4 regions of the Streptacidiphilus sp. BW17 genome follow, and region 4 is predicted to be linked to each of the others. Evidence: riboswitches for the same ligand, from Rfam matches in the RefSeq annotation. Region 4 holds a riboswitch; each other region holds the start of a gene.
The links. Region 4 has a riboswitch for cyclic di-AMP ahead of ABH940_RS14470 (transglycosylase family protein). Riboswitches for the same ligand answer to the same signal wherever they lie in the genome.
Positions count from the first base shown of each region.

Region 1: linked by a shared signal. The riboswitch ahead of ABH940_RS04500 (transglycosylase family protein) and the one ahead of ABH940_RS14470 (transglycosylase family protein) in region 4 are both predicted to bind cyclic di-AMP.
Region 2: linked by a shared signal. The riboswitch ahead of ABH940_RS03105 (NlpC/P60 family protein) and the one ahead of ABH940_RS14470 (transglycosylase family protein) in region 4 are both predicted to bind cyclic di-AMP.
Region 3: linked by a shared signal. The riboswitch ahead of ABH940_RS10035 (family 16 glycosylhydrolase) and the one ahead of ABH940_RS14470 (transglycosylase family protein) in region 4 are both predicted to bind cyclic di-AMP.

Region 1 covers NZ_JBGCCR010000003.1:94,826-101,761, reverse strand. Annotated here, with positions in the region: gene ABH940_RS04525 (NAD(P)/FAD-dependent oxidoreductase) at 1-2, opposite strand, end outside; gene ABH940_RS04520 (exopolyphosphatase) at 386-1,285, opposite strand; gene ABH940_RS04515 (DUF501 domain-containing protein) at 1,288-1,920, opposite strand; gene ABH940_RS04510 (septum formation initiator family protein) at 1,994-2,440, opposite strand; gene eno (phosphopyruvate hydratase) at 2,542-3,822, opposite strand; gene ABH940_RS04500 (transglycosylase family protein) at 4,017-4,748, opposite strand; cyclic di-AMP (ydaO/yuaA leader) riboswitch at 4,748-4,905, opposite strand; gene ABH940_RS04495 (GntR family transcriptional regulator) at 5,195-6,118, opposite strand; gene ABH940_RS04490 (hypothetical protein) at 6,256-6,471, shown strand; gene ABH940_RS04485 (cytochrome P450) at 6,505-6,936, opposite strand, start outside.
Region 2 covers NZ_JBGCCR010000002.1:220,310-227,245, forward strand. Annotated here, with positions in the region: gene ABH940_RS03085 (glycosyltransferase family 4 protein) at 1-889, opposite strand, end outside; gene ABH940_RS03090 (glycosyltransferase 87 family protein) at 937-2,253, shown strand; gene ABH940_RS03095 (hypothetical protein) at 2,243-3,574, opposite strand; gene ABH940_RS03100 (NlpC/P60 family protein) at 3,574-4,596, opposite strand; gene ABH940_RS03105 (NlpC/P60 family protein) at 4,981-6,045, opposite strand; cyclic di-AMP (ydaO/yuaA leader) riboswitch at 6,057-6,213, opposite strand; gene ABH940_RS03110 (NlpC/P60 family protein) at 6,571-6,936, opposite strand, start outside.
Region 3 covers NZ_JBGCCR010000006.1:170,930-177,865, forward strand. Annotated here, with positions in the region: gene uvrB (excinuclease ABC subunit UvrB) at 1-198, shown strand, start outside; gene ABH940_RS10030 (TerD family protein) at 365-943, shown strand; cyclic di-AMP (ydaO/yuaA leader) riboswitch at 1,206-1,327, shown strand; gene ABH940_RS10035 (family 16 glycosylhydrolase) at 1,326-2,534, shown strand; gene ABH940_RS10040 (TerC family protein) at 2,766-3,809, shown strand; gene ABH940_RS10045 (TetR family transcriptional regulator) at 3,903-4,547, shown strand; gene ABH940_RS10050 (ABC transporter ATP-binding protein) at 4,646-5,464, shown strand; gene ABH940_RS10055 (ABC transporter permease) at 5,461-6,198, shown strand; gene ABH940_RS10060 (hypothetical protein) at 6,310-6,441, shown strand; gene ABH940_RS10065 (cold-shock protein) at 6,563-6,769, opposite strand.
Region 4 covers NZ_JBGCCR010000009.1:228,605-235,540, forward strand. Annotated here, with positions in the region: gene ABH940_RS14455 (GNAT family N-acetyltransferase) at 1-131, shown strand, start outside; gene ABH940_RS14460 ((4Fe-4S)-binding protein) at 175-636, shown strand; gene ABH940_RS14465 (GNAT family N-acetyltransferase) at 774-1,067, shown strand; gene ABH940_RS14470 (transglycosylase family protein) at 1,224-2,480, opposite strand; cyclic di-AMP (ydaO/yuaA leader) riboswitch at 2,486-2,640, opposite strand; gene ABH940_RS14475 (D-alanyl-D-alanine carboxypeptidase family protein) at 2,911-4,935, opposite strand; gene ABH940_RS14480 (GPP34 family phosphoprotein) at 5,239-5,964, shown strand; gene ABH940_RS14485 (helix-turn-helix domain-containing protein) at 6,235-6,936, shown strand, end outside.

The sequences.
Region 1 (6,936 bases), on a different contig from region 4:
ATATCCGAAAGTATCCACCCCCTCCTTGCCTGGCATTTGTCGGCCTACTCACAGGGGTCTGGACAGCACCTGCTACACTTCGCGCCCCCACGTGCGCGGCCGATGCCCCTCCTCACGCACCCCACCCGGCAACCGTGAGAATCCGCAGCTCGACGGCCACATTGCGATTGTGTGTGCGACTGGGACGCGCGACCTGGGATCGGGCTGGTCAGCCCGCCGGAGCGCCTTCAGTCCCACAATTCGGACGAAGTGCCCCGAGAGGTCATCCCTGGGACGGGAACTCCATGTGAAGAAATTCACGAACATTTCCGCGCGACACGAACCCGACCGGTCCGACAGGCCCTGATGTAGCCCCGATGTGGGCCTGCCGAACCGTCAGAGCCCCTCAGAGCACCGTGCTCCAAGCGATGCCGTCGAGGATGTCGTGCTCGCTGACGACCACCTCTGCCGCGCCGGTCCGCTCCATGATCGCGAGCAGCACCAGCGCCCCCGCCGTGATCACGTCGACGCGCCCCGGGTGCAGCACCGGGATCGCCGCCCGCTGCTCGTGAGTGGACCCCAACAGCCGCTCGGTGACGGCCCGGACGTCGGCCAGCGGGATCCGGGAGTGGTGCACCGCCTCACGGTCGTAGGCGGGCAGGCCCAGCGCGATGGCCGCCACCGTGGTGACCGTTCCGGCCAGGCCGACCAGAGTCGCTCCTGTGTCGAGCGGGACGACCTCGGCCGCCTGGTCCAGCGCCTTCTTGATGTCGGCGCGCATCGACACGAAGTCGTCGCCGTGCCGCTCGGTCATCCGCACGCAGCCGATGTCGACCGAGCGGGCCGCCTCGACCCGGTCGGTGCCCAGCACGAACTCGGTCGAGCCGCCGCCCAGGTCGAAGACCAGGTAGGGGCCGTGCTCCCCGCTCAGCTCCTTGGTCGCGCCGGTGAAGGAGAGCTGGGCCTCCTCGTCGCCGCTGATGACCTCCGGGTCCACGCCGAGGATCTCGCGGACCCCGGCGGTGAACTCGTCCCGGTTCTCCGCGTCCCGGGAGGCGCTGGTGGCGACGAAGCGGAGCCGGGCGGCGCCCAGCTCGCGGATCACCGTCGCGTAGTCGCGGCAGGCGGCGAAGGTGCGCTCCAGCGCCTCCGGGGCCAGGCGGCCGGTGCGGTCGACGCCCTGGCCGAGCCGGACGATGGTCATCCGCCGGTCCAGCTCGTGCAGCTCGCCCGTGGCCGGGTCGAGGTCCGCGACGAGCAGACGGATAGAGTTGGTGCCGCAGTCGACGCTGGCGACTCGGGTCAGGCTCACGCGGTCTCCCCCGCTTCCTCGGTCTCAGCGTTCTCGGTGTCCTCGGCCCCGCCCACGTTCTCGGCCCCGTCCACGTTCTCGGCCCCGTTCTCGGCCCCGTCCACGTTCTCGGCCCCGTTCTCGGCCCCGTCCACGCAGACGCACGGGCCCTTGCGCCACCACTCCGGCAGCGCGGCCAACGCCTCGTCGCCCAGCGGGTTCACGCCCGGACCGGCCGCCAGCGAGTGGCCGACCAGCACGTGCAGGCACTTGACCCGGTCCGGCATGCCGCCGGCGCTCGGGAAGCCCTCCAGCACCTCGATGGCGTCGCGGCGGGCGATGTAGTCCTCGTGGGCCCTGCGGTAGCCGTCGGCGAGCTCCGGGTCCTCGGCGAGCCGGGCGGTCTGCTCCTTCATCATCCCGTCCGCCTCCAGGGTGCCGATCAGCGAGGCGGCCCGGGGGCAGGTCAGGTAGTAGAGCGTCGGGAACGGCGTGCCGTCCTCCAGCCGTGGGGCCGTCTCGACGACGTCCGGCAGGCCGCAGGGGCAGCGGTGGGCGACGGCGCGGAGGCCGCGCGGCACTCGGCCGAGCTGGGCCTCGACGGCGGCGCGGTCGGCCTCCGACACGGGTGCGACGGGCTCGGCCGGCATTGCGGAGGTGGACTGGGCGGGACTCTGAGGGTCGTGCGACATGTCTCTATTCTTCAATGTTTGTCGGGGTTCCTCAGCGTCCCGGCTGCGTGGTCCGGTCGGCGGAGTCGAGCGAGCCGAGCAGGCTCTGGTACCAGGGCTGCGCCGCCGCCTGCTGCTGCGCCGAGGGCGAGGCGGTCGCGGTCGGGGTGGGCAGCACGGAGCTGAACGGGGTGTCGCCGGGGAAGCCGTAGTGCAGCCGCTGCCGCGCCTGGGCCTCGACATACGCCGGGTCCTCCCAGCGGGCCCGCTCCCGGCGCAGCTCGTCGACCTGCTGCTGCGCCTGCTGCTGGGCGGCGCGCTGCTGGTCGATCTGCGAGCGCTGGGCGATGAACTGCCGCATCGGATACGCCAACGCCGCGACCAGGGCGCAGACCACGAGCGCGAGCACCGCCGCACGGCCGGTCAGCTTCGGCCGCCGCCGTGCCTGCTTCTGCCCGTCCTGCTTGTGCTCGGCCTGCCGCTGCTTGGCCACCGCCACCCTCGTCGTCCCTCCCTGGCTGTCGGGCGCTCAGACGCCCCACCGCCCCCACCCTAGAGGGTGAAGACAGCGGGGCGTCGGAGGAACCGGGTGAGCTTCGGTCAGCCGTTGAAGCGCGGGAAGGCGCCGCGGCCGGCGTACTCGGCGGCGTCGTCGAGGATCTCCTCGATGCGCAGCAGCTGGTTGTACTTGGCGACGCGCTCGGAGCGGGCCGGGGCACCGGTCTTGATCTGGCCGCAGTTGGTGGCGACGGCCAGGTCGGCGATGGTGACGTCCTCGGTCTCGCCGGAGCGGTGCGACATCATGCAGCGGAAGCCGTTGCGCTGGGCCATCTCGACGGCGTCCAGGGTCTCGGTCAGCGAGCCGATCTGGTTGACCTTCACCAGCAGGGCGTTGGCGGCGCCCTCCTTGATGCCGCGGGCCAGACGCTCCGGGTTGGTGACGAACAGGTCGTCACCGACCAGCTGGACCTTGTCGCCCAGCTCGGCGGTGATGGTCTTCCAGCCCTCCCAGTCGTCCTCGAACAGCGGGTCCTCGATGGAGACCAGCGGGTACGCGGCGACGAGCTCGGCGTAGTAGGCCGTCATCTCGGCGGCGGTGCGGGACTTGCCCTCGAACTCGTAGGCGCCGTCCTTGTAGAACTCGGACGCGGCGCAGTCCAGGGCCAGGGCGATGTCGCGGCCGGGGGTGTAGCCGGCCTCCTTGATCGCCTCGAGGATCAGGTCCAGGGCCTCACGGTTGGAGTCGAGGTTCGGCGCGAAGCCGCCCTCGTCGCCCAGACCGGTGGAAAGGCCACGGGCCTTCAGCACGGCCTTGAGCGTGTGGTAGACCTCGACGCCCCAGCGCAGCGCCTCGGAGAAGGACTCCGCGCCGATCGGAGCGATCATGAACTCCTGGATGTCGACGTTGGAGTCCGCGTGCGAACCGCCGTTGAGGATGTTCATCATCGGGACCGGCAGCACGTGGGCGTTCGGGCCGCCCAGGTAGCGGAAGAGCGGCAGGTCGCTGGCCTCGGAGGCGGCGTGCGCGACGGCCAGGGAGACGCCCAGGATCGCGTTGGCGCCGAGCGAGGACTTGTCGGCGGTGGCGTCCAGGTCCAGCATCGCCTGGTCGATCAGCCGCTGCTCGGTGGCGTCGTAGCCGACCAGCTCCGGGCCGATCTGCTCGATGACGGCGAGCACCGCCTTCTCCACACCCTTGCCGCCGTAACGGGACTTGTCACCGTCACGCAGTTCCAGAGCCTCGAACGCGCCGGTGGAGGCGCCGGACGGCACGGCCGCACGACCGGTGCTGCCGTCGTCGAGGCCGACCTCGACCTCGACCGTGGGGTTGCCTCGTGAGTCGAGGATCTCCCGGGCTACGACGACGTCGATGGAGGGCACAACTGTCTCCTCAGGGGGATGCGGGTTGTTACGCACTGAGCCTAGCCGCATTGTCCGTGCGAACCACTCAGGACCTTTGCACCGTCTTGACTGACGAACACCAAGGACAAAACGGGCGGGCAATACGGACGGAGCCCCTACCCGCCGGTAGGAGCTCCGTCCACCGCTCAAGTGGCGCCTCAGAACAAGGTGCTTCAGAACGAGAGCCTCTCGCCGACGAGGATCAGGTTCGGATTGCCGCCGACCGTGGCGCGGTTCTTCGCGTAGAGCGCGTGCCAGCCGCCCTGGATGTCATGGGACGCGGCGATGCCGGAGAGGGTGTCGCCCGGCTTGACGGTGTAGTCGCCCGTGCCGCCACCGGACGTGTGGCTCGGGGCGTACTGCGGCGTATCGCTCGTCGGCGCACTGCGGTGGTGCGTCGTGTGGTGGGTGCTCGACGTGCCGCCCGAGGACGAGGACGAGGACGACGTGTAGGACGAGTCCGAGCTCGAAGAGTGCGACGACGAGGACGAGGAGGTGTTGGTCGCGGGGGCCGGGCCGCCCTGGCTCAGACCGGCCTGCGGGCCGCAGACAGGCCAGGCGCCAGGCCCCTGACTGGCCAGCACCTTCTCGGCGACGGATATCTGCGCGCCCTCGCTCGCCTGGTCGGCGGTCGACGCATAGGCCCCACCGCCGTAGGCACGCCAGGTGCTCGCGGAGAACTGCAGGCCGCCGTAGTAGCCGTTGCCGGTGTTGATGGACCAGTCGCCGCCGCTCTCGCACTGGGCGACCTTGTCCCAGATGGAGACCGAGGCGGCGTGGGCGCTCGAAGCGCCGAGGACGGGAGCGCGACGGCCGCGCCTGCCACGCCGGTGGTGGCGACGATGGCCTTGGCCTTGTTGACACGGATGCGGCGATGACGGCCGGTGCCGGAGAACCCCATGCAAATGTTCCTCTCCGACGCCTGCGAGGTGAGCTGTCGGGTTCGGGCCGTGAGGTAGCCCGGGCGCTCTCGCGCCTTCACCCCTAGCCGTGAACCGAGTTCACGGCGACTTACCTGGGTCCCCCGCTCCTGTCCGGTCGTCAACTCGACGTTGCCGCCTCGCGGTGGACAGGACTCGGCGTCCCGCGCGGCGGTGTCCGCTTACGCGGACGACAGGGAGGCTAGGCAGATCTTCATACGAATCTCAACCTCCGACACCGGGACGTATGTTGGCGAACCACCCGTTCCTACGGCGGCTCGCTCGACGCTGACCAGCCGCTTCACGGCCGCCGTGACGTCGAATCGGGCCGGATGGGGAGCCCGTGTGAGGTCCGTTACCCCGCTGTTATTTGACTTTCCGACAGACCTGACGACGTCGCAGGTCAGCGCGTCGGTACGGACTGACACGGGTCAGCGATGCAGGGAAACGCCGTACGGCTCGCCCTGGGACCACCACGAGTCGAAGAAGACCTGGGCGGCGTCGACATACGCGGAGTCGACGTGATTGGGCAGCGAGTGGCGGGTCCTGACGAAGAGCGGAGTGCTCAACCCGGTCAGGTCGGCCAGCCTGCGCCGGTGACCGCCGACCTCCACCTGACGCTCCCGCAGTTCGTACCAACCCTCCAGCACCTCGTCGTCGTTGACCAGGTAGAGCTGGGCCATCGGCGGGAACGGCAGCGTCCGCGCCTCGATCAGCGGCTCGTTCTCGACCAGTCGGAAGGTCTGCAGCGAGTTCGCGGCGGAGCGCAGCATGGTCACCTGGTCCTGTCCGATCCGCCGCAGCCGGGCGATCGGCCGGTGGTCGTCCGGATCACCCAGCACTCGGGGGAAGGTCGGCAGCCCGCTGAAGTCGCAGAAGAGCAGACGTACCCGGAACTCCTCCAGCACCGGCCCGCGACGGGCACGCAGCCCGAGCAACTGCTGCTGGAGGGCAGCGACGAAGGACTCGGAGGTCGCGGAGAGCACGTCCACCCGGAGCCTGCGGCTGCGCAGCGCACGACCGAGCCGACGCTCCAGGACATCGACCACATCGACCGCGCCGTCGGAGGGTCCGCCCGCGTATCCGTCCGCGGGCCCGTTCGTCTCCTCCTCCGTGCCGGCGTCCGCGTCGGCTGCGGGTCGGCGCGGGCGGGCGCCGGTGAGGACGGCGGGCTTGCCGGCCCGGGTGACGATCAGGCCGTCGCGCGCGAGCGCGGTCAGCGCCTTCTGCACCGTGAGCCGGGACACCTTGAGGTCCTCGGCGAGCTGCTGCGCCGAGGGCAGGGACTCGCCGGGCTGCCACGTGCCCTCGGCGATCCGCTGCTCCAACTGCTCCTGCACGCGCTTCGAGACCATCGGAGCACCACCCCCTCCGCCGACCGACCCGCAGCGTACTCCCGTGCTGCGGACGGAACTTGTCTACCCGTCAGTTTTACAGGTTCCCATCCTCCATTACCTGGAAATCATCTTGTACATACACAGGAGGTGGATAGATGGAGATACGAGACAGGCTGTTCGAGTGGCTGACAGGCCTGCTCTTCCAGAACGTCGGCGTGCAGACGTCGTTGGTCCTGGTCGCGCTCGTCGCGCTGCTCGTCCCGCGCGACCGGCGCTCGGTCAGCAGCGTGATCCTGGCCATCGGCATGGTGATGTTCTTCGGAGGCCACCTGGTGCTCCGGATCACCCTGCCGGGCGAGCGCGCGGCCTGAGCCGCAACACCGGCCGGGCCGGGCCCTTTCCCCCTACGCCTGCACCCCCGAAGCGCCACCGACAGGCTCGAACTCCACCGGCAGTTGCCGCAACCCCCGCATGATGAGGCCGCCGCGCCAGCGCAGTTCCGCTGGGTCGGCGGCCAACGTGATGTCAGGGAGCCTGCGCAGCAGCTCGCCGATCGCGTACTGGGCTTCGAGGCGGGCCAGCGGCGCGCCGATGCAGTAGTGGACGCCGAGACCGAAGGCGATGTGCGGGTTGTCCCGCCGGGCCAGGTCGAGCAGGTCCGGGTCCGCGAAGCGGGAGGGGTCGCGGTCGGCGGCGGCGAGCACGACGAGGACCGGGTCGCCCGGGGCGATCTCCTGGCCGCCGACGGTCAGCGGCTCGGTCGCGAACCGCCAGGTGGCGATCTCCACCGGCCCGTCGTAGCGCAGCAGTTCCTCGACGGCGGACTCCAGCAGCGC
Region 2 (6,936 bases), on a different contig from region 4:
CCAGATAGACGATGCCCAGGCCCTCGACGTCGAGCCCGCCCCGGCGGGTCCGGCACGGCATGGCGTAGACGTCGCCCGCGCCGTAGTGCGCGGGCAGCTCCTCCCAGGGGACCGCGCCGGTGAAGCGGACCGAGGCCGAGACGCCCGTCTCCGCCGCCAGTTTCGTCAGGTCCTCCCGGTACGGGCCGCCGCCCACGATCAGCAGGACCGCCTCGGGGAAAGCCTTCAGCACCCGGGGCCAGCTGCGGATCAGCGTGTCCTGGCCCTTGCGCCGGACCAGGCGCGAGACGCAGACGACCACCGGACGGTCCGCCAGCCCGAGCCGGGCACGGACCGCGTCGCCGCCCGAGGCGGGGTGGAAGGTCTTCTCGTCGACGCCCGGCGGCAGCTGGACCATCCGGGCCGCCGCCTGCGGGCCGACTGCCGACGCGATCCGGGAGCGGGTGTACTCGCCGAGGTAGGTGAGCGTATCGGTGCCCGCGCCGATCCGGCGCAGCAACTGGCGGGAGCCGGGGAGCTGCGCCCAGGCCGCCTCGTGGCCGTGGGTCATCCCGAGCAGTTTCGAAGCCCCCGCGCGACGCAGCGCCGGGGCCATCAGGCCGAGCGGCGCCGCCGCACCGAACCAGACGGACGAGCAACCGTGGGCGCGCAGCAGCTCCGCCGCCCGTCGGGTGACCCTCGGCGTCGGCAGCAGCATGGTGGTCCGGTCCCGGATCACCTCGAACGGCTGTTCCGCGTCGAACGCGCGCACCTCGGTCCCGTCGCGCCAGGTGGAGGCGTAGACCACGACCTGGTCGGCGGGAAGCCGGACGGCCATGTTGTGCACGAAGGTCTGGATGCCGCCCTGGCGCGGGGGAAAGTCGTTGGTGACGATGAGGGTCTTGTTCACGCGTGCGGTTCCTCGGTCCGGGGAGGGCTGATCCGTACGATAGGGCAATGCGTAAAAAGCCAGCTGACGGAGCCACCCCAGGACGGCACCGTCCCCAGTTCGACCCGACCGTCCCGTCCGCCTGGTGCGGGTGGGTGCTGGGACGTGCGCTGGTGGTCCTGCTGGTGCTCGGCGTCCTGAAAATACCGCACATGATGGACGTGACCAGCGACGTCAAGGTGATCTACCAGGGCTGGGCCGAGGTGCTGCGCTCCGGGACGTTTCCGATGGACGACGTCACCTGGCAGTATCCGCCGCTGGCCGCCCTCGTGATGCTGGCTCCGCTTGCGGTGCCCGCGTCCTACTTCGTCGGCTTCGTGGTGCTGATCGGCCTCTGCGACGCGCTCGGCCTGTGGCTGCTGCTGCGTCTCCGCCGCTCCGGGACCGAGCGGACCGATGGGACATCCCGCAACAGGGCGGGCGTCTGGCTCTGGGTGGTGGTGCCGCCGCTGCTCGGGCCGACGCTGTACGCCCGGTTCGACCTGGTGGTCACCGTCGTGGCGATGGCCGCACTGGTCGCGCTGGTCCGGCGGCCGAAGCTGGCCGGGGTGCTGACCGCCGTCGGCGCGATGCTGAAGGTGTGGCCGGTGCTGCTGCTGATCGGCGCGGGTCGCGGACGGCGCTGGCGCAAGGTCGTGACGTCGTGCGCGCTGAGCGCGGCGCTGGTCGGCTTCCTCTTCCTGGTCTCCACGCACGGCGCGTTCTCCTTCCTCGGCTTCCAGGAGGGCCGGGGCATCGAGGTGGAGTCGCTGGGCGCCCTGCCGTTCCTGTTCGCCAGCGTCTTCCTGCACTGGCAGGGCACCGTGGCGATGAACTACGGCTCGCTCGAGGTGCTCGGCCCGCATGTGGCCACGATGAGCGGGGTGATGGTGGCGAGCTCGGTGATCGCCTTCGCCCTGCTCGCGCTGTGGCGGCTGCGCGTCCGGAACTGGACGCCCGCGACCGCCGCCGACGCGGGGCTGACCGCGGTGCTGCTCTTCGTGGTGACCAGCCGGGTGATCAGCCCGCAGTACCTGCTGTGGCTGGTCGGGCTGGCCGCCGTCTGCCTCACGCTGCGGGGCTCGGTGATGCGACCGGTGGCGTGGCTGGTGGCGGTGGCGGTGCCGGTGACCACGGTCGAGTTCCCGTTCATGTTCGGCCAGCTGACCGGCCGGACCGAGCTGGGCCTGGTGATCATAGGGACCCGCAACCTGCTGCTGCTCGCCGCGGCGGTGCTGGCCTTCGTCCGGCTCTGGCGGGCGACCGTCTCCAGCGCGTCGCCCGAACTGCCGCAGGTGCCGGACGCCGTGGAACGCGAGCGCGACGCCGAAGAGGTCAGCGCCTGAGCGCCGCCTCCACGTCCGCGCGCCACTGCGCGGTGAACGCGGCGGTGCCGACGCCCAGCGTCGAGTGGAGCGCGTCGTCCACCGCCGCGTCCTGCCCACCCCGGCCGCCGGTCGCGGCGACGGCGGCGTAGAGCGCGACCAGCTTGGCCTGTCCGTGGTGCAGCACGACGCTGCGGCAGGCGAACCAGGCCTTCTGGTACGCCTCCTGCAGGGCGGGTGCGGTGCCGGCGAAGTCGGCGTCGGCGGGCAGGGCCGCCAGCAGCCGGGCTGCAGCGCCCGAGCTGCCCGGGCCGCCGGAGGTCAGGGCGCTGCCGAGTTCGACGGCGATCTGCTGCGGGGTACGGCCGGTGCCGAGGTAGCCGGTCCAGTCCGCAACGCCCTCGGAGAGCCAGCGCGGCGTCCAGGTGACGGTCTCCGCGCGGGTGGCGACGTGCGTGGTCTCGTGGGTGGTGACGACCCGTCGGCCCAGAGCGCTGAGACCGTCCCAGGCGACCGGGTTGAGCGTGATCCGCTCGGTCCGGCCGAGTTCGGACGCACCCAGCTCGCCGGTGGTGACGGCGGCGATGTCGGCGAAGGCCGCCGGATCGGCGTCGAGCAGCGCACCGAACTGGTCGCTCGCCAGCGGGGCCAGCACGACGGTGCGCTGTCCCCACCTGGTCCCCCAGACGGCGCTGACGGCCGGGACCGCGCGGTCGGCCTCCGCGCCGATCGCGGCCAGGGTGGCCGGGTCGCGCAGTCCGAGGACCAGGCTGTACCGGCCGCGGACCGCCCGGACCGGGCCGAGGTCCCAGATCAGCACGGTGCCGCCGGGGTGGTCCCCGCCCTCGGTGCCGTCGGATGCCAGCAGCCAACGGCCGTCGGGCTGCCGCTCGAAGGTCAGGTACTGGGTCGCGGTCTCCAACTGCGCGTCGAAGCCCGCCAGCCGGTAGCCGAGCTCGACCGCCACGGCCACCCGCTCCCCCGCCCCGAGGACCGGCGACAGCGGGAACGCGTCGAGCGCGGTGACCCGGTAGCGCCAGTCGCCCAGCGGCACCTCGGCCAGGTTGGCGACCAGCGTGTACTGACGCCGCCTCAGGTCGGTCGCCACCGAACCGCCGCTCGCGACGGGGACGACGGTGGCCGCCAGTGCGGCGGCGTCGCGGGCCAGGACGGCGGCGGCCCGGCGGGCCAGCGTCTGCTCGACCTCGACCGCCCGCTGCTCACGCCGGTCGTCGGCGGCGTCCGCCCACGCCGCCCAGGCCGTCGCGCCGCCAGCCGCCGCCACCAGGGCCGCGCCGCTGACCAGCACCCGTCGGCGGGTGAGTCCTTGACCGGCCGCCATCAAGGGCGGACCACCGCGGCGATCGGCATGTCGCGCATGTTCTCGTAGCGGACCCGGGCGCCGGGGTACGGGGCGTGGATGACCATGCCGCTACCCGCGTACATGCCGACGTGGTGCATGTCCCCGAAGTAGATCACCAGGTCTCCCGGACGGATCTCCGACACCGGCACGCGTCGCCCGGCGAAGGCCTGCTCCTGCGACGTACGCGGCAGCGACACCCCGCCGTGCCGCCAGGCCCAGTACATCAGACCGGAGCAGTCGAACGCGCCAGGACCCGTCGCGCCGTAGACGTACGGGCTGCCGATCGCGCTCCGGGCCGCCGCCAGCGCCGCCGCGGCGGCGGAGTCGGCCGGGCCCTGGTCCGGAGGCAGTACCGAATCGGCTGCCTGGGCGGCGAGCTGGGCCGAGGCGTCCTCGGCCTGCTGCAGCTGGTCGCGCTGAGCCGCCGTCAGCGAGCCGAGCAGCGCCTGGGCGGCGCCCAGCCGGCGCTGCGCCTCGGCCTTGGTGGTGGAGATGGTCCGCCGCACCTGCTCCAGCTCGCTGTACTGGGCCAGCACCTCGGCCTTGCCCTGCTCGATCTCGCGCTCGACACCGCTCAGCTGGACCAGCTCGTCGGCGGTACCGGCGTCCACCTCGTCGAGCGAGGCGGCGCGGCTGAGGTAGTCGGCCGGATGGGCGCTGAACAGCAGCTGCATCACCGGGTCCATGCTGCCGCTCTGGTACTGCTCGGTGGCCACCTCGCCCAGCCGCGCCGCGAGCGCGTTGGCGCTCGCCTGCTCCTCGGCCAGCGTCTGCTGCAGCAGCGAGGCGCGGTGCTGCAGTCGGGCCGCCCGCTCCTGTGCGCTGTCGGCCTGCTGCCCGACCGACTCGGACTGCGCGTAGAGGGCGTCGACTTGCTGCTGCACCTCGTCCGGGGTGAGACTGCCGCTCGCGCCGGCTGTGCCGGCCCCGCCGGGGACGGGGTCGGCGTGCGCGCCGCCGGGGGCCGTGAGCATCGCGGCGGTCGCCGCAGCGACGGTCACCGCGGCTCGCGACAGCACTGACGGTCCGACGCGTCTGCCTCGTCGATGGGACGCCACCTGCTCGCTCTCCGCTCTCCGCTTGTCGAGGACCATCAGGTCCAGGGTTCTCCCGGATGATCTCCGGGACGGAACCGAGCGCTGACGTTAGCGATTCGGACAGAAGCAGTCCAAGCTCCCAAGAGCTGAAAAATCACATCGAATGCCGCTCAGGTGAACGAGTCTGCTGGTCGCCCCGAGGTTCCGCACCTGCCCAGGACACCGACCCACCACGAAGGAGGACACTCCCGTACGGCCGTCCGAGTGAGGCGGGGTGAGCCGGGGTGAACGCGAACGGGCCCCGCTCCGGATCGGAGCGGGGCCCGTGGCACGCGACATGAGCCGCGATCAGATGTGACGCATCGCGTAGATGCTGCCGACCGTGTCGATCGACTCGTAGCGGACGTCCGCGCCCGTGTGCGGGGCGTGCAGGATCATCCCGTTGCCCGCGTACATGCCGACGTGCGAGTCGTCGTTGAAGAAGACGAGGTCACCCACCTGCAGGTCGGCCGTGGAGCTGACCGCCGTGCCGGCGTCGATCTGGTCGTAGGTGGTGCGGCCGATGGAGACGCCCGCCTGCGCGTAGGCCCACTGCATCAGGCCGGAGCAGTCGAAGGAGCTCGGGCCGGTCGCGCCCCAGACGTAGGGCGAGCCGATACGGGTCTGCGCCGCGGCGAAGGCGGCGGCCTCCACCGAGTTGCCCGCCGTGGACGAGCCGAGGTTGACCGAGCCGCCGGAGCTGCCGGAGTTGGCCTTGGCGGCGGCGGCCTCCGCGGCCTGGTTGGCGGCGGCCTGCGCACGGGCAACGGCGGCCTGCTGGGCCGCGGTCATCGAGTTCAGCAGCGCCTGGGTCTGCGCGATCTTCTGCTGGACCTGCGACTTCTGCGCGGACAACTGCTTGTTGGTGGCCTGGATCTGCTGGAGCGCCTGCTCGGCCTGGGCCTTCTGGCCGCCCAGGGCCTGCTCGGCGGTCTTGAGCGCCTGGATCTGGCTCGCCTGGCTGTCCGTGACCTGGCCCAGCGAGGAGGCCTTGGTGAGGTAGTCCGTCGGGCTCGAGGAGAGGAGCAGCTGGACGGTCGGGTCGACGGCGCCGTCCGCGTACTGCTGGTTCGCGATCTCGCCGACCGACTCGAGCTTGGTGTTGACGTCCGCCTGCTGACGGGCGATCTGCTGCTGCAGAGTGTTGACCTTGCCCTGCTGCTGCTGGAGCTCCGACTGAGCCTGGTCGTACTTCTGGATCGCGGTGTCGGACTCGACGTTGAGCTGCTGGAGCTGGGCCTGAAGCTGGCTGATGGTCGGCTTCGGCGCTGCCTGCGCCGTCTGGGCCGAGACCGCGACCGCGGTGGCGGCGGCTGCCGTGAGAACGGTTATGCGGGTACGACTGGGGGACTTGGGACGACGATGGGACGCCACGAAGGCGACACTCCTTCTTCCTACGTCCGCCTACCGGGTGAGCTGACGGGTTCGGACCAGGAAGTAGGCCCTACGACGCTTCATCGGTCCGGATTCACACCGGCCGACCGGGCGCCGATTCACCCCGAGGAAGGTGGGTCCCCGGCTCCGACTCGACGGCTTCCCCAGTTGGGCCGCCCTGGGTGCCGGATGGCCCTGCCGCGTCGTCGAACTCGACGGTAACCGCCGCTGTCGCCCGGGATGGGCGAACGCCTGCGCGGAGGTTCGGCCCATGACCCTAGTGACCGAACCGTGATCAGTTCAAATCCTTGTCAGAAAAAACACGAGTCACTTACGACGACTCGTCACCCAGGGGACACAACGTAGCCACGCCATGACCAACAGCCATGACATGGGGGCCAATTCGGTCATTCGCCCGCAGGATGAGGCGATTTCGTGCGCATGACCTGTGAGTGGATTCACAGATCCGTCGGCGCGCCACATTCCGGCGCGTCAGCTGACGCACCGGAACACTGACAGACGAGATCACATGCGGCGGATCGCGACAATCGAGCCGAAGTAGGACAACGGCTGCACCGAGACGTCGTAGCCGTACTCCGGCGCGTTGAGCAGCATGCCGTTTCCGGCGTACAGGCCGACGTGGCCGCCCTGCTCCAGGACGATGATGTCGCCGGGCTGTGCGTCGGCCAGGCTCGCCACCGGCGAACCCACCGACTCGTCGGAGTAGGAGGAGTGCGGCAGCGAGACGCCCGCCTGGCCGTACGCCCACATGACCAGGCCCGAGCAGTCGAAGCCGGACGGGGTCGAACCACCCCACAGGTAGGGGGTCTTGCCGATCCACTGCTCGGCCGCCAGCATCGCGGTGCGCGCCGTGGAGGAGATGCCGCTCAG
Region 3 (6,936 bases), on a different contig from region 4:
AAGGCCGCAGCCGCCGCGGGAAAGAAGGACGCCAAGAGCCTGCCCGCCGCCGAACTGGCCGAGCTGATCGGCGAGCTGACCGACCGGATGCACGCCGCCGCGGCCGAGCTGCAGTTCGAGGTCGCCGCGCGGCTCCGCGACGAGGTGAACGAACTGAAGAAGGAGTTGCGCCAGATGCGCGAAGCCGGCCTCGCCTGAGTGCACCGCTTGAGTGCGCCCGAGTGCACCGCTTGAGTGATCGTCGGCACTCCCGGGGAACCCGCAGGCCCGTCCGGGTCGTATGGTGCAGTGAGGGCTGCGTCGGAGCCGGACGGGCGCCGGTACCGAGGCTGCGGTTCGCGAACGAGTTCGGGAGGGGCGTGCCGTGTCGGTGAATCTGAGCAAGGGTCAGAGCGTAAGTCTGGAGAAGGACGACGGGGGCATGCTGTCCCTGGTGCGGATGGGCCTGGGGTGGCAGGCGGCGCCGCGCAAGGGCCTGTTCGGCACCCGCCGCCGCGAGATCGACCTGGACGCCTCGGCGGTGCTCTACTCCCAGGGCTCGCTGGCCGACGTGGTCTTCTTCCAGCACCTGGTGAGCAACGACGGCTCGGTGCGCCACACCGGCGACAACCTGGTCGGCGGCAAGGGCGGGGAGGACGACGAGTCGATCCTGGTCGACCTGCGCCGGGTCCCCGACCGGATCACCCAGATCGTCTTCACCGTCAACTCCTACAACGGCCAGAGCTTCCAGGAGGTGCAGCGCGCCCACTGCCGCCTGGTCGACGAGGCCACCGGCGACGAGCTGGCCCGCTTCACGCTCAGCGGCGGCGGCCCGCACACCGGCCAGGTGATGGCCAAGGTCTACCGGGACGCGGGCGGCAGCTGGCAGATGGCGGCGATCGGCATCCCGGCACAGGGCCGCACCTTCCAGGAGATGCTCCCGGCGATCGAGCAGGCGCTCTGAGCAGGGTCGGCTCAATGGCCTCGGCAGGGCCTTGGCAGCGCCTGAGCAGGCTCTGAGCAGGGCCTTCTGCGTCGTGTAAAGGATCTGTGAGATAGCCCTCAATACCCTTCGAGGGCTTGGGGCGCGCCGACCTCATCTGCCTAACCTGCCCGAGTCCGTCGCCACAGACGGGCACCGTGCGCCGGTACGCCTTGTCCTGCCCGTCGACGCCGGATCGCACGAGTACCACGGGCCGGAGCGGGGGAACCAGGTAAGCGCCCCGCTCTGCCCTGCGCCCACGCGCGGGACCGGTCGGGGCTCGGGGTGAAGCCGCCGCCGCGCGGCCGGGCCAGCCTTCCGGCCCGAACCCGACAGCTCACCTCGCAGGCGTCGGAGAGGCGCCATGCGATCCACCCTGTCCACCCCTGCCCGAATACTGGCCTTCACGGCCGCGCCCGCCCTGCTGCTCGGCGGCGCCGTGGCGACCCAGGCCCAGGCGGCCACGCCGAGCGTCAGCGAGACCGGCCTGACCGCGACCACCAGCGGGAACACCGCCAACGTCACGCTCACGGTCCGCTCCACCGCCTGCACCACCGTACGGAGCCTCGGCGTCGCCGTCCGTGACGCGTCCGGCAACAACGTCGACTTCCCGCAGTGGGACAGCAACGCGCGGATCTGCCCGACCGGGCTCACCTTCCACGCCGGCAGCCGCACCTTCGCGCCGGGCCGCTACACGATGATGGGCGCCTACCTGGACGCCGCAGGCTGGCACAACCTGGCGGCCAAGACGCTGGCCGTCGGCTCCGCCGCCACCACGGGCACCCCGGCCCCGGCCCCGAAGCCGACGTCCGCGTCGACGCCCAGCCCGGCACCCACTTCGGCTCCGTCGACGCCTGCTCCGAGCAGCAGCCTGCCCGCCGGTGTCGCCACCTCCACCACCCCGGTCTGGGACGAGGAGTTCAACAACCCGATCACCTGGGGCCAGCGCTGGGTCGGCACCACGACCTCGTCCTACCAGTACGGCGACCACAACCCCAGCGACAACAAGCTGGACTGGCTCGACCCGAACGACGTCGCGGTTGCGGGCGGCGTCGCCACCTTCACCGCCCAGCCGAGCTCGCACACCCTGGAGAACGGCCGGCAGGCCTGGACCACCGGTCTGCTCACCACCGAGGGCTCGCAGGAGGGATTCCAGGTCAAGACCGGCGACTACATCGAGGCCCGCGTCAAGCTCCCCACCCAGCAGGGCGCCTGGCCCGCGCTCTGGACCTGGAAGAACGGCAACGGCGAGATCGACTCGTTCGAGTACCACCCGGACAACCCGAACCTGCTCGAGCTCTCCAACCACGTCAACGCCGCGCACGACTACTACACCGACGCGAACGCGATCAAGCCCGGCCAGTGGGTCACCATCGGCACCAAGTACGGTGCCAACTCCGTCGACTGGTACATCAACGGCGTGAAGGTCTACTCCGACAACACGGGCGTGGGCGCCAACTGGTCCGCCTACCTGATCCTCAACCTGTCGCTCTCCGCGGGCCAGTACCACCCGGCCCCGAGCGGCACCGCGCCGATCAGCTTCTCCGTGGACTACGTCCGCGTCTACAACTGAGCGCCGCGAGCGCCGCTAGCGCCGCACTCGCGCGATTCCTTACGTTTTCCTGCCGGGGCTGCTGTTAGCCTCGGCAGGAAGCGGAGGGGAGTACTCCCTGAAACGACGTCCCCGTCAGCACGTCGGTGCCCAGCACCGACCGGGGTCGTCGGCCCACACCGACATCGACGGTGGGGCGGAGGAGACCTCCGGCAGACAACAGCTGTCGCCTGCCGGAGGAGCAACCCGTCCATGGACGTGTCCGTGGCCCTGTGGGCCGTCACCATCGCCGTACTCGTCGTCCTCATCGCCGCCGACTTCCTCGTCGGCGGTCGCAAGCCCCATGAGGTCTCGCTGCGCGAGGCCGGGATCTGGACCGTGGTCTGGGTCGTCCTCGCCGCTCTCTTCGGCGGCTTCCTCTGGTGGCACTCGGGCGGAGCCGCAGCCGGTCAGTTCTTCGCCGGCTACATCACCGAGAAGTCGCTCAGCGTCGACAACCTCTTCGTCTTCGTGCTGATCATGGCGAAGTTCGCCGTCCCGGCCGAGCTCCAGCAGCGGGTGCTGATGGTGGGCGTGCTGATCGCGCTGGTGCTGCGCACGGTCTTCATCGCGGCCGGCGCGGCCGTGATCGACAGCTTCTCCTGGGTCTTCTTCCTCTTCGGCGCGTTCCTGATCTGGACGGCCTGGAAGCTGATCAAGGAGGCCAGGGCAGGACACGCCACCGGCCCCGCTGCCGGCACCGGCATGACCGCCGACACCGGCATGACCGCCGACGACGGCGAGGAGTACCGGGAGAACCGCTTCCTGCGGGACGTCGAGCGCCGATTCCCGTCCACCGACGGCTACCGCGGCACGCGGCTGGTCGTCGTCGAGGGCGGCCGGCGGCTGATCACCCCGATGCTGGTGGTGATCCTCGCCATCGGCAGCACCGACGTGCTCTTCGCGATGGACTCGATCCCCGCGATCTTCGGGCTGACGCAGGACCCGTACATCGTCTTTGCCGCCAACGCCTTCGCGCTGATGGGCCTGCGCCAGCTCTACTTCCTGATCGGCGGCCTGCTCACGCGACTGGTCCACCTCTCCGACGGCCTGTCGGTGATCCTCGGCTTCATCGGCGTCAAGCTGCTGCTCCACGCCCTGCACGAGGCGGGCGCGCACGGGGTGCCGGAGATCAGCACCCCGCTCTCGCTCGGGTTCATCGTCGTGGTGCTCGCCGTCACCACCGTCACCTCGCTGCGGGCTTCGCGGAAGCAGCCCGAGCGTGCCGCGTCCGCCGAGGAGGCGTCCGCCCGGTGAGGTGCACCCGCAGCGGCTTCTGAACCTGTTCTGTTGCGGCGTCATGGCCCCTGCGTGAAAGAACATTCGGCGTCCGTCGGCGAGGATGGAGACATGAGTGACGCTCAGCCGCCGTCGTCCGAAGAGCGGGCCGGAACCCAGGCCGCCGGAAAGGCGGCCGCCAAACGCACCGGGCGCAGGCCCGGCGGCGCCGACACCCGTGGCGTGGTGCTGGACGCTGCTCGCGCCGAGTTCGCCGCGCGCGGCTACGAGAAGGCGAGCATGCGCGGCATCGCCCGGGTGGCCGGGGTCGATCCGGCGCTGCTGCACCACTACTTCGGCAGCAAGGAGCAACTCTTCCTGGCCGCACTGGACTTCCCGATCGACCCGGCCACCGTGGCGGTGGTGATCCTGGACGGCGACCGGGCGCAGGTGGGGGAGCGGGTCGCACGCTTCGTCGTGGCGCTGTGGGAGCAGCCGGAGGTGCTGAATCGCCTGATGGCCGTGGTGCGGACGGTCGTCGCCAGCGAGGCCATCGCCGAACTGCTGCGCGACTTCATGGTCCGCGAGCTGGTCGGCAGGTTGGCGGAGGGCCTTGCCGTCGACCGGCCGGAGCTGCGGGTCGAGCTGGTGATCTCGCAGATCATCGGCCTGGCGATGGTCCGCTACATCGTCGCCGCAGAGCCGATCGCCTCGGTGGGCCCGGAGGAGTTGGTGTCCCTGCTGGCGCCGACGATCCAGCGGTATCTCGCGGGGTGAGTCAGGGGTGAGCCTGGGAGCGCCAGGGAGAGCTCGGGCCGGGTTTCGGTCTGTTCGGGTGCTTGACGGGTGGCGCTGCGCGGAGCAAAACTCATCACATGATGAATTCTAGCGCCGCGGCCGGAGCAGCCGTCGAGGTCCGCGGCCTCAGCGTGGTCCGCGGCGGACGCCCCGTGCTGCACGGGCTCGACCTCACCGTCGCGACGGGCTCGGTGACCGGCCTGCTCGGCCCGAGCGGCTGCGGCAAGACGACGTTGCTGCGCTCGGTCGTCGGCGTGCAGAAGACCGCGGCCGGAGAGGTCACGGTGCTCGGCCGCCCCGCCGGAAGCCCCGAGCTGCGCGACCGCGTCGGCTACGTCACCCAGGCCCCGTCCGTCTACGCCGACCTCGGCATCGGGGCCAACCTCCGCTACTTCGCCGAGGTGCTCGGCGCGCCCAGGACCGATCCGGCGCGGGTGCTGGAGCAGGTCGGCCTGGCCGGGCGGGAGAAGGACCTGGTCGGACAGCTCTCCGGCGGTCAGCGTGCGCGGGTCTCGCTGGCGGCGGCGCTGCTCGGATCGCCCCGGCTGCTGGTCCTGGACGAGCCCACGGTCGGCCTGGACCCGGTGCTGCGCCAGGACCTGTGGCAGCTGTTCCACCGGCTCGCGGCCGACGGCGTCACGCTGCTGGTCTCCAGCCACGTCATGGACGAGGCCGCCCGTTGCACCCGGTTGCTGCTGATGCGCGACGGCCGGATGTTGGCCGACGGCACGCCGACCGGCCTCCTCGCGGCGACCGGCGCACCGGACGTCGAGACGGCGTTCCTCAAGCTCGTCTCCGGCTTCGACCGCGAAGCCCCAGGTCGCACCGACGCTGACGTTCCACGCCGCCCCGATGTCGAAGCTCCGCGCCGGACCGATGCTCAGGAGTCCCGATGAACCTCCGCCGGACTCTCGCCACCGCCCGCCGGGTGCTGCTGCAACTTCGCAACGACCCGCGGACCGTGGCCATGCTGCTGGTCGTCCCGTGCGTGCTGATCCTGCTGCTCAAGTACGTCTTCGACGGCTCCCCGCAGGTCTTCGACAGCATCGGGGCACCCATGCTGGGCATCTTCCCGATGATCGTGATGTTCCTGGTCACCGCCGTGGCCACGCTCCGCGAGCGGACCAGCGGGACGCTGGAGCGGCTGCTGACGATGCCGCTGGGCAAGCTCGACCTGCTGCTCGGCTACGCGCTCGCCTTCGGGCTGGTCGCGCTGGTGCAGGGCGTGCTGGCCTTCGGGTTGACGGTGGGTCTGCTCGGGCTGGACATCGCCGGGCCGAGCTGGGCGCTGCTGGCTGTGGCGGTGGCCGACGGGGTGCTGGGCATGGCACTCGGCCTCTTCGTCTCGGCGTTCGCGGCGACCGAGTTCCAGGCCGTCCAGTTCATGCCGGCCTTCCTGCTACCGCAGTTGCTGCTCTGCGGTCTCTTCACGCCCCGCGCCGAGATGGGGACGCTGCTGCGCTGGATCTCCGACGTGCTGCCGCTCTCCTACGCGGTGGACGCGATGGACAAGCTGACCCACCAGTCCGGCTTCGGCGGAGGTGTGGCGGTCGATCTGGGCGTGGTGCTGGGCTGCACGCTGCTGGCGCTCGCCCTCGGAGCAGCAACCCTGCGCCGCCGCACGGCCTGAGGCGCACCAGAGCCTGGGGCACGGCAGGCTGCGACGCGCCCGGAATGCACTTGAATCGCAGGCATGACCGAATTGTTCTAGGGTCGGGTGAGGCGAGGAAAGGGGCACACCATGATGATCCTGGCGATGTTCGGTTTCTCCATCGCAGTGATCGTCATCTGCGCGGGCCTGCTGGCCTTCCTGATGGGTGGGTTCAAGTTCCCCGACGAGGGTCGGCCCCGTCGTCGGCGGAACGCCGCATAGGCGGGTTCCGGGGGCTCGCGGAGAGTCCGGAACGCGCGAGCGCCCCGTCCGGTCGAACCGGACGGGGCGCCCCTTTACCGCTTCTGTCTCACGATGCGGACGAACCGCGATCGGACTGAGATCAGGCGACGATGGTGATGTTCTCCGCCTGCGGGCCCTTCTGGCCCTGGGTGACGTCGAACTCGACCTTCTGGCCCTCGAAGAGCTCGCGGAAGCCCTGAGAGTTGATGTTCGAGTAGTGCGCGAAGACGTCGGCGCCGCCGCCGTCCTGCTCGATGAAGCCGAAGCCCTTCTCGGCGTTGAACCACTTCACAGTACCGCTGGCCATAGGTTTCTCCTTGTTCCAGAGTTGATCAGCGACCGCGGGAATCCGCGGTCGCTATGTCGCCGGAATGATCGCCCTGGTCTGGAGAGACCTCAGAAAGCACGAACGCCCGTGATCGCGATCACGGGCGGTGAAGCTTAGGGAACCACGACTGCAACTGATCCCAAGCC
Region 4 (6,936 bases):
CCGCCGGGGTGGTCCGGACGCCGGACGCCGAGGACTGCCTCTTCGTGCTGCCCGTGGCCTCCGGCCCGGCGCCGGAGCTCGACCTGACCGCCGAGCTGACCTGCGACTGGCGCGACGGCGACGTGTGGTGACCACCGGCCTGCTGTGAATGCGCCCGCGACGGACCATGGGAGTATGCAGGACGCAGAAGCGGGCTTCGAAGGGCTGCCGCCGGGCGATCGCGTGAAGGTCTACGAGGCGCCGGGCATCCGGGTCCGCTACGACGCCGGGCGCTGTCGGCACTACGCCGAGTGCGTGCGCCGCGCCGGGGAGGTGTTCGACCCGGAGCGGCGGCCGTGGATCCAGCCCGCCAACGCCGACGCGGAGCGGGTCGCCGCCGCCGTGCGCGCGTGCCCGACGGGCGCACTGCACTACCTGCTGCCGGAGGGCCCCGCCGAGGAGCCCGAGCGTCCCACCGTGATCACGCCGGAGCCGGACGGCCCGCTGCTGGTCCGCGGCGATCTCCGGATCGAGGCGCCTGCCGGAGCGGCCGAACCCTCCCGCGAGGTACGCGCAGCGCTGTGCCGGTGCGGCGCGAGCGCCAACAAGCCGTTCTGCGACGGCTCGCACGAGCGGATCGGCTGGCACGAGGCCTGAGACACACGGCCACGTACGCGTGTCCGTTCCCGGGAAATCGGCCCGCGTGACGGAGACTGCAAGGGACGAACGGCTGCAAAGAGACAAGACGGCAAGCGGACAGCCACGGGCAGCAGCACCGTCAGGAGGCGGCGAGGATGAGCACGAGCGAGGCCGAGGTCACGGTCGCCGACGCGCCGGGGGCGCAGCGGTTCGAGGCCCGGATCGAGGGAGAGCTGGTCGGGTTCACCTCGTACGTCCGCAACGACGACCGGGTGATCTACCAGCACACCGTCGTCGGCCCCGCCTACGAGGGCCTGGGCATCGGCGGCCTGCTGGCCCGCACCGCCGTGGAGGACGGCCGCCGCCGGGGCATCAAGGTCCAGGTGACCTGCCCGTTCATCAAGGCCTGGCTGACACGACACCCGGAGTACCAGGACGACGCCGAGTGAACGGCGCATCCGGTACTCCGGGTGCATGAGGGAGAGGAATCCCGACGGGCTGCGTCTCACCTCCGGACGACAACCCGTCAACAGCGACGCGGCGGACCGGTCCGAGCCAGACAGGTCACCCGGACCGGCCCACCACGCCACACCTGGTGCGGTGTGTCAGGAGACGCGACCGGCGAAGCTCGGGGTGTAGTCGCTGATGGTGTCCCACTTGACGCCCGAGCTCGGGTTGGCAGCCTCGACGTAGCGGCCGCCACCGACGTAGATGGCGACGTGGTAGACGCCGGAGTCGCTGCCGTCGCTGGACCAGAAGAGCAGGTCACCCGGCTGCAGCGAGTTGAGGGAGACCGGCGTGGTGGCCGAGGCCTGGTCGGCGGAGGTGCGCGGCAGGCTGATCCCGGCCTGGGCGTAAGCGGCCTGGACCAGACCGGAGCAGTCCCACGCGTTCGGGCCGTTGCCGCCGTAGACGTAGGAGTCGCCCACGTGCGCCTCGGCGAAGGCGATCGCCGTCGCGGCCGCGCCGGAGCCGGCCTGCGTCGAGCTGCTCGACGAGGTCGCCGCACCGGTGGACGCCTGGGTGGAGCCGGAGGAGTTCGAGCTCGCGGACGCGTTCGAGGACGAGGACGAAGCGGCGGACGACGAGTCGTTGTCCGAGTCGCCGGCCGAGTCGTTCGAGGGCTGTGCCGCCCGGGCGGACGCGGCGCTGCCGCCCAGGACCAGCTGCTGACCCGGGAAGATCAGGTTCGGGCCGTGGGTGAGGGTCGCCTTGTTCAGCTGGTACAGACGCTCCCAGCCGCCGGAGACATCGTGCTTCTGCGCGATGGTGGAGAGCCAGTCGCCGGTCCGGACCGTGTAGTGCCCGGCGGAGGAGCCGCCGGTCGCCGGGGCGCTGGAGGCGCTGGACGCGGCGGAGCCGGACTCGGAGGAACTGCTGGTGCTGCCGGCGGCCGACGAGTCGCTCGCGGCGGTCGAACCGGAAGAGCCGGTCGAGTTGGAGCTGCTCGACGAGCCGGAGGTGCTGATCGCCGGGGCGGGGCCGCCCTGGGTCAGACCGGCCTGCGGGCCGCAGACGGGCCAGGCGCCGGGGCCCTGGTCCGCGAGGACCTTCTCGGCGACGGCGATCTGCTGGTCCTTGCTGGCCTGGTCGGCGGAGGACGCGTACTGCTGCCCGCCGTAGGCGTCCCAGGTGGACTGCGAGAACTGGAGGCCACCGTAGTAGCCGTTGCCGGTGTTGATCGACCAGTCACCGCTGCTCTCGCACTGGGCGACGGAGTCCCAGGTGGAGACGGTGGCGGCGTGGGCGCCGGTCGCGGTGACCAGCGGAAGGGCGAGGCCTGCGCCGGTCAGCCCGACGGTGGCGAGCAGGCGCTTGGAGGCACGGCGGGCGATCTTGGGCGCGCGGTGGCGACCAGTCATGGTGTGGGTCCTCTCCCACGCCTGCGAGGTGAGCTGTCGGGTTCGGGCCGGAGTCGCCCGGCCGTGCAGAGCACGGCTTCACCCCGAGCCGGGAGCGACACGCTCCCGGCGACTTACCTGGGTCCCCCGCTCCTGCCGTGGTGTGCGTCGGGTGACAGCTGACAACCCCGACGGCAGGACTCGGCGTTCCGGAGATGTCAGTTCCGCTTAAGTGCGAACGACGCCGACCGTAGGCAGATCGAAGTTCAAACCTCAAGCCGATCAAAGGCCGTTGAGAGGTCCGTCACATCGACCATCATTGGTTCGCACTCCAACCCTGCGTAGATGTCCGAAATGTCGTCAAGATTGCACCCCCGGGCATGACAACGGGCCCGTCCGAAGGACGGGCCCGTTTCAAGCGGGGAATCTGAGAGAGCGATCTGACAGTGCGTCAGCCCAGTCGGGTCAGCTTCGCGCCGGTGCCCGGAGTGCTGAGCGCCGACTGCAGCGCGACCGGGATCGTCTGCGCTCCGGCACCACTGCCCACGACCAGGTTGCCGACGGCCGTCCCGGCGGCTGCGCTGTGCGGGACGGACTGTCCGGCGAGCGGCTGCAGCGACGTGCTCACCGACAGGCCGCTCCAGCCGATGACGCTGACGTCCGCGGTGGCCACGACCGGGGTGTGTCCGCCGAGACCGTCGTCGACGTACCCGACGACGTCGCCCTTCTTGATCACGGCGTGCGACTGCAGCGCGCTCTCGGCGCTGATGATCAGCTGCTGGCTCTTCTGCAGCACCTGGGCGAGGATGCCCTGCCCCGGCCCCGGCCCGATCGCGGGCTGGCTCAGCACCGCGCCCAGGATCAGCTGCTGCGAACCGCCGACGTTCTGCTCCGCCGCCCACACCAGGTTGCCGAGGGCCGCCGTGCTGGTGCCGGTCTTGATGCCGATGACGCCGTTGCTGCCGACCAGCGTGTTGGTGTTCGGCGTGATGCCGTTCTCCGCCGCGTTGAACGACGGGGTGCTGACGATCTCCTTGAAGACCGGCATCTGCATGGCCGCCTCGATCAGCTTGAGCTGGTCGTTGGCCGTGCTCTTGGTGGTCGCGTCGAGACCGCTGGGGTCGGTGTAGACGCTCTTGGTCATGCCCAGACCGGCCGCGGTGCTCTGCATCTTCTGCACGAAGGCGGCGTCACTGCCCGCGTCCCAACGGCCCAGCAGCCGGGCGACGTTGTTGGCGGAGGGGATCAGCAGCAGCTGGAGCGCCTGGTACTCGGTCAGCGGCTCGCCGACCGAGACCTTCATCACCGACTCACCCTGCGGCTTACCGGTGTTGTAGTCGTTCACCGCTGCCGCGTCCACCGGCACCATCGGCCCCTGGTCGCCGACCTTGAGCGGGTGGTCGTGCAGCACGATGTACGCGGTCATCACCTTGGTGACGCTGGCCAGCGGCACCTGGTTGTCGCTCCCGCTGTGCCCGAGCACGCCCAGCCCCGGTACGGCCACGGCGGCCTGACCGGCCGTCGGCCAGGTGAGGTTCGGCGTGCCGCCGGAGAAGGTGTAGCTCTGCTCGCCGGTGAACTGGAGCGTCGGCGTCGGGATCGGACGCAGCAACTGCACCGCGCCGAGCACGATCACGAGGACCAGCAGCAACGTGCCCCAGAGCCGGATCCGCCGCAGCGCGATCCGGGCCGGGGTCATCGGCCGACGGCTCAGCGTGGCCAGGATGTCCATCGCCTCGGCGGTGGTCTCCGGCGAGGGCATCACAGCGGTGGCGGTCCCCATGGCCCCGGCCCCGGCCGGAACGGGCTCGGGCGACGGTCCGCCCGTGCCGCCGGGCCCGCCCGCGCCGCCGCGCGGCGTCGGCGGGAGCGGCGGCGGGAAGACGGGCATGGCCCGCGTCTCGTCCTCGTCACCGGTGGGGCCGTCGTCGGCGGGCTTGTCACCGGCGGACTCGTCGGTGTCCTCGGCGGCGGGCTCCTCGGCGGCTTCGGGCTGCGCCTCGCCTTCGGCCTCCGCCTCCGGCTCTTCTTCCTCGGCGTCCTCCGCGTCCTCGGCTGCCTCAGCCTCGTCCGCAGGCTCGTCCTTGGCGCCGGCGCCGGCGTCGGGCTCAGCCTCAGCCTCAGCCTCGGGAGCTTCCTCCGCCTCCGGTGCTTCAGCCTCCGGCTCGTCCTCGCTCTCCGCTTCGGGCTTGTTCGACTCCTCCACGGATTCGGACTCAGCCTCGGGCTCCTTGGCAACCTCCGGCTCCGAGTCGAGGGCGCGCAGCACACGGGTCGGTACGTCGACCGAGGATTCGGGCGCATCCACCCCGTGCTCCTCCGGCTGCCCGCTCTCCTCCGCCTCCGCTGCTGCCTCAGGCTCCGCCTCGGTCGCGGGTTCCACGTCCGGAGCGGGGACGGCGGGATCGGTTCCCGCGCGTTCCGGCTCCCGCTCCGCGCCCGCGGTCCGCTGCGACCTGTCGGGGGACTCACCCACGTAACCCAGCCTCCTCTGTCCCTGCACGCACCCGTGCAGGACCGTCCCTGCAAACCTGCCTGTGACTGCCGCGTCGGCCCTGCTCACCGACGTCGACAAAGCGTGCAGGGACCAGTCTCCTGCACGCGCGGGGCCATTCCTGCTCACCGGGCCGCAGTCCGGCGATTCCCCACCCCTCGGCCAGACGCGGACGCGCGGTGCGGCGGTTCCGAAAGATCACGGAGTCGTGTCACTCTCTAGGCCCTCTCGACAGCAGGGTGTGAGAGGCGTCACTCTGTTGTGCATCCACGCGGGGAGGCTTGGATGGGCAAGAGCCGCAGAACAATTCCCGAGGAGCTGCTGTTGCTCGCTCTGGACCCGGCCACGGGTACCACAGCGCAGCCCCAGACGCTCGATCTCGGACTGGCCGGAGCGCAGCTCGTCGAGCTGGCCATGGCCGGACGAATAGTCCCGGACGGGGACCGGATCACCGTGGTCAATCCACGGCCGACCGGCGACCCGACCCTCGATCACGCGCTCGAACTGCTGCGCAGACGTGGCAGTGCAGTGCGCGCCGTGCAGTGGATCGGCGGCCCGCGCTTGGGCCTGCGCCAGACCTATCTCGCGCACCTGGAGCGGTGCGCGATGGTCAAGGCCGTGCCGGGCCAGGTGTGCGGGGTGCTACCGACGACCCGATACCAGGCGTCGGACGAGTGCACGAACAGCGCCATCAAGGAACGGCTCGACACGGCGATCCGCACGGGGGTCCCTCCGGACCCGCGCACCGCCGCGCTCGCCGCACTGGCCCACGCGGTCGGCCTCGGCAAGCATCTCTATCCAGGTAACGAAGGTCGCTCGTGCCGGTCACGCCTGCGCGACCTGATTCGTTACGACCCCCTCGGCGGCATGGTCGCGCATGCGGTCATGGACGTGCAGAACGGTCTGCCGACGCCCCAGGTCCGGGCGAACAACACCCGGCCGACCCCGGCACGCCCAGCCGCCGCCAGACCGTCGGTGTCCACCGGCATGGTGCGCGCCGGCGTGCGGTAGACCTGCGCGCGCCGAGTCCACGCGAACCGGAGCGGCGGCGAACCACCCTTCGCCGCCGCTCTCCCGCATGCCCGACGCGCGCGCTGTCACCGAGGAGCGTGCTGTCAGGTAAGAACGGCCCACGCTCACAACGACGCACGAGGGCGCAGAATCGTTCCGTCTTTGAGCGGATTCGTCAACATCCCCGGCGATTGGACCACATGAGGGCGTGTCGAGGTGGCATTCTGCTGACACAGGGGCGTGCCTGACCACCGATGCCCAGGAGAGACAGTGTCCACCGCCAGCAGCGTCAATCCCACCGTCCGCCGCCGCCGTCTCGGCGCCGAGCTGCGACGGCTCCGCGAGCAACGGGGCCTCACAGCGGAGGAGGTCGCACAGCAACTGCTGGTCTCCCAGTCGAAGATCAGCCGCCTCGAGAACGGCCGACGCAGCATCAGTCAGCGTGACGTCCGCGACCTCTGCGAGGTCTACGGGGTCAACGACCAGTCGATGGTCGACGGCCTGATGACCATGGCCAAGGAGTCGCGCCAGCGCGGCTGGTGGCACGCGTTCGGCGATGTCCCGTACAGCGTCTACATCGGCCTGGAGGCCGAGGCGGTGGGCATCCGGACCTACGAGTCGCTCTTCATCCCGGGCCTGTTGCAGACCCGCGACTATGCGCACGCCGTGGTCTCGGGTATCCAGCCGGAGGCGCAGCCCGCACAGATCGACAAGCGGACGGATGTCCGGATGGTCCGTCAGGAGCTGTTGCGCAACAGCGACGAACCGCTCCGCCTCTGGGCCGTCATCGACGAGGCCGCCCTGCACCGGGTGGTCGGCAGCCCGGAGACGATGCGGGCGCAGCTGGAGCACCTGATCGAGGCCAGCACGCTGCCGCACGTCACCGTCCAGGTGCTGCCGTTCGGCATCGGTGCGCACCCGGGAATGACCGCCAACTTCTCGATCCTGGAGTACCGGGATGCATCGGACGCC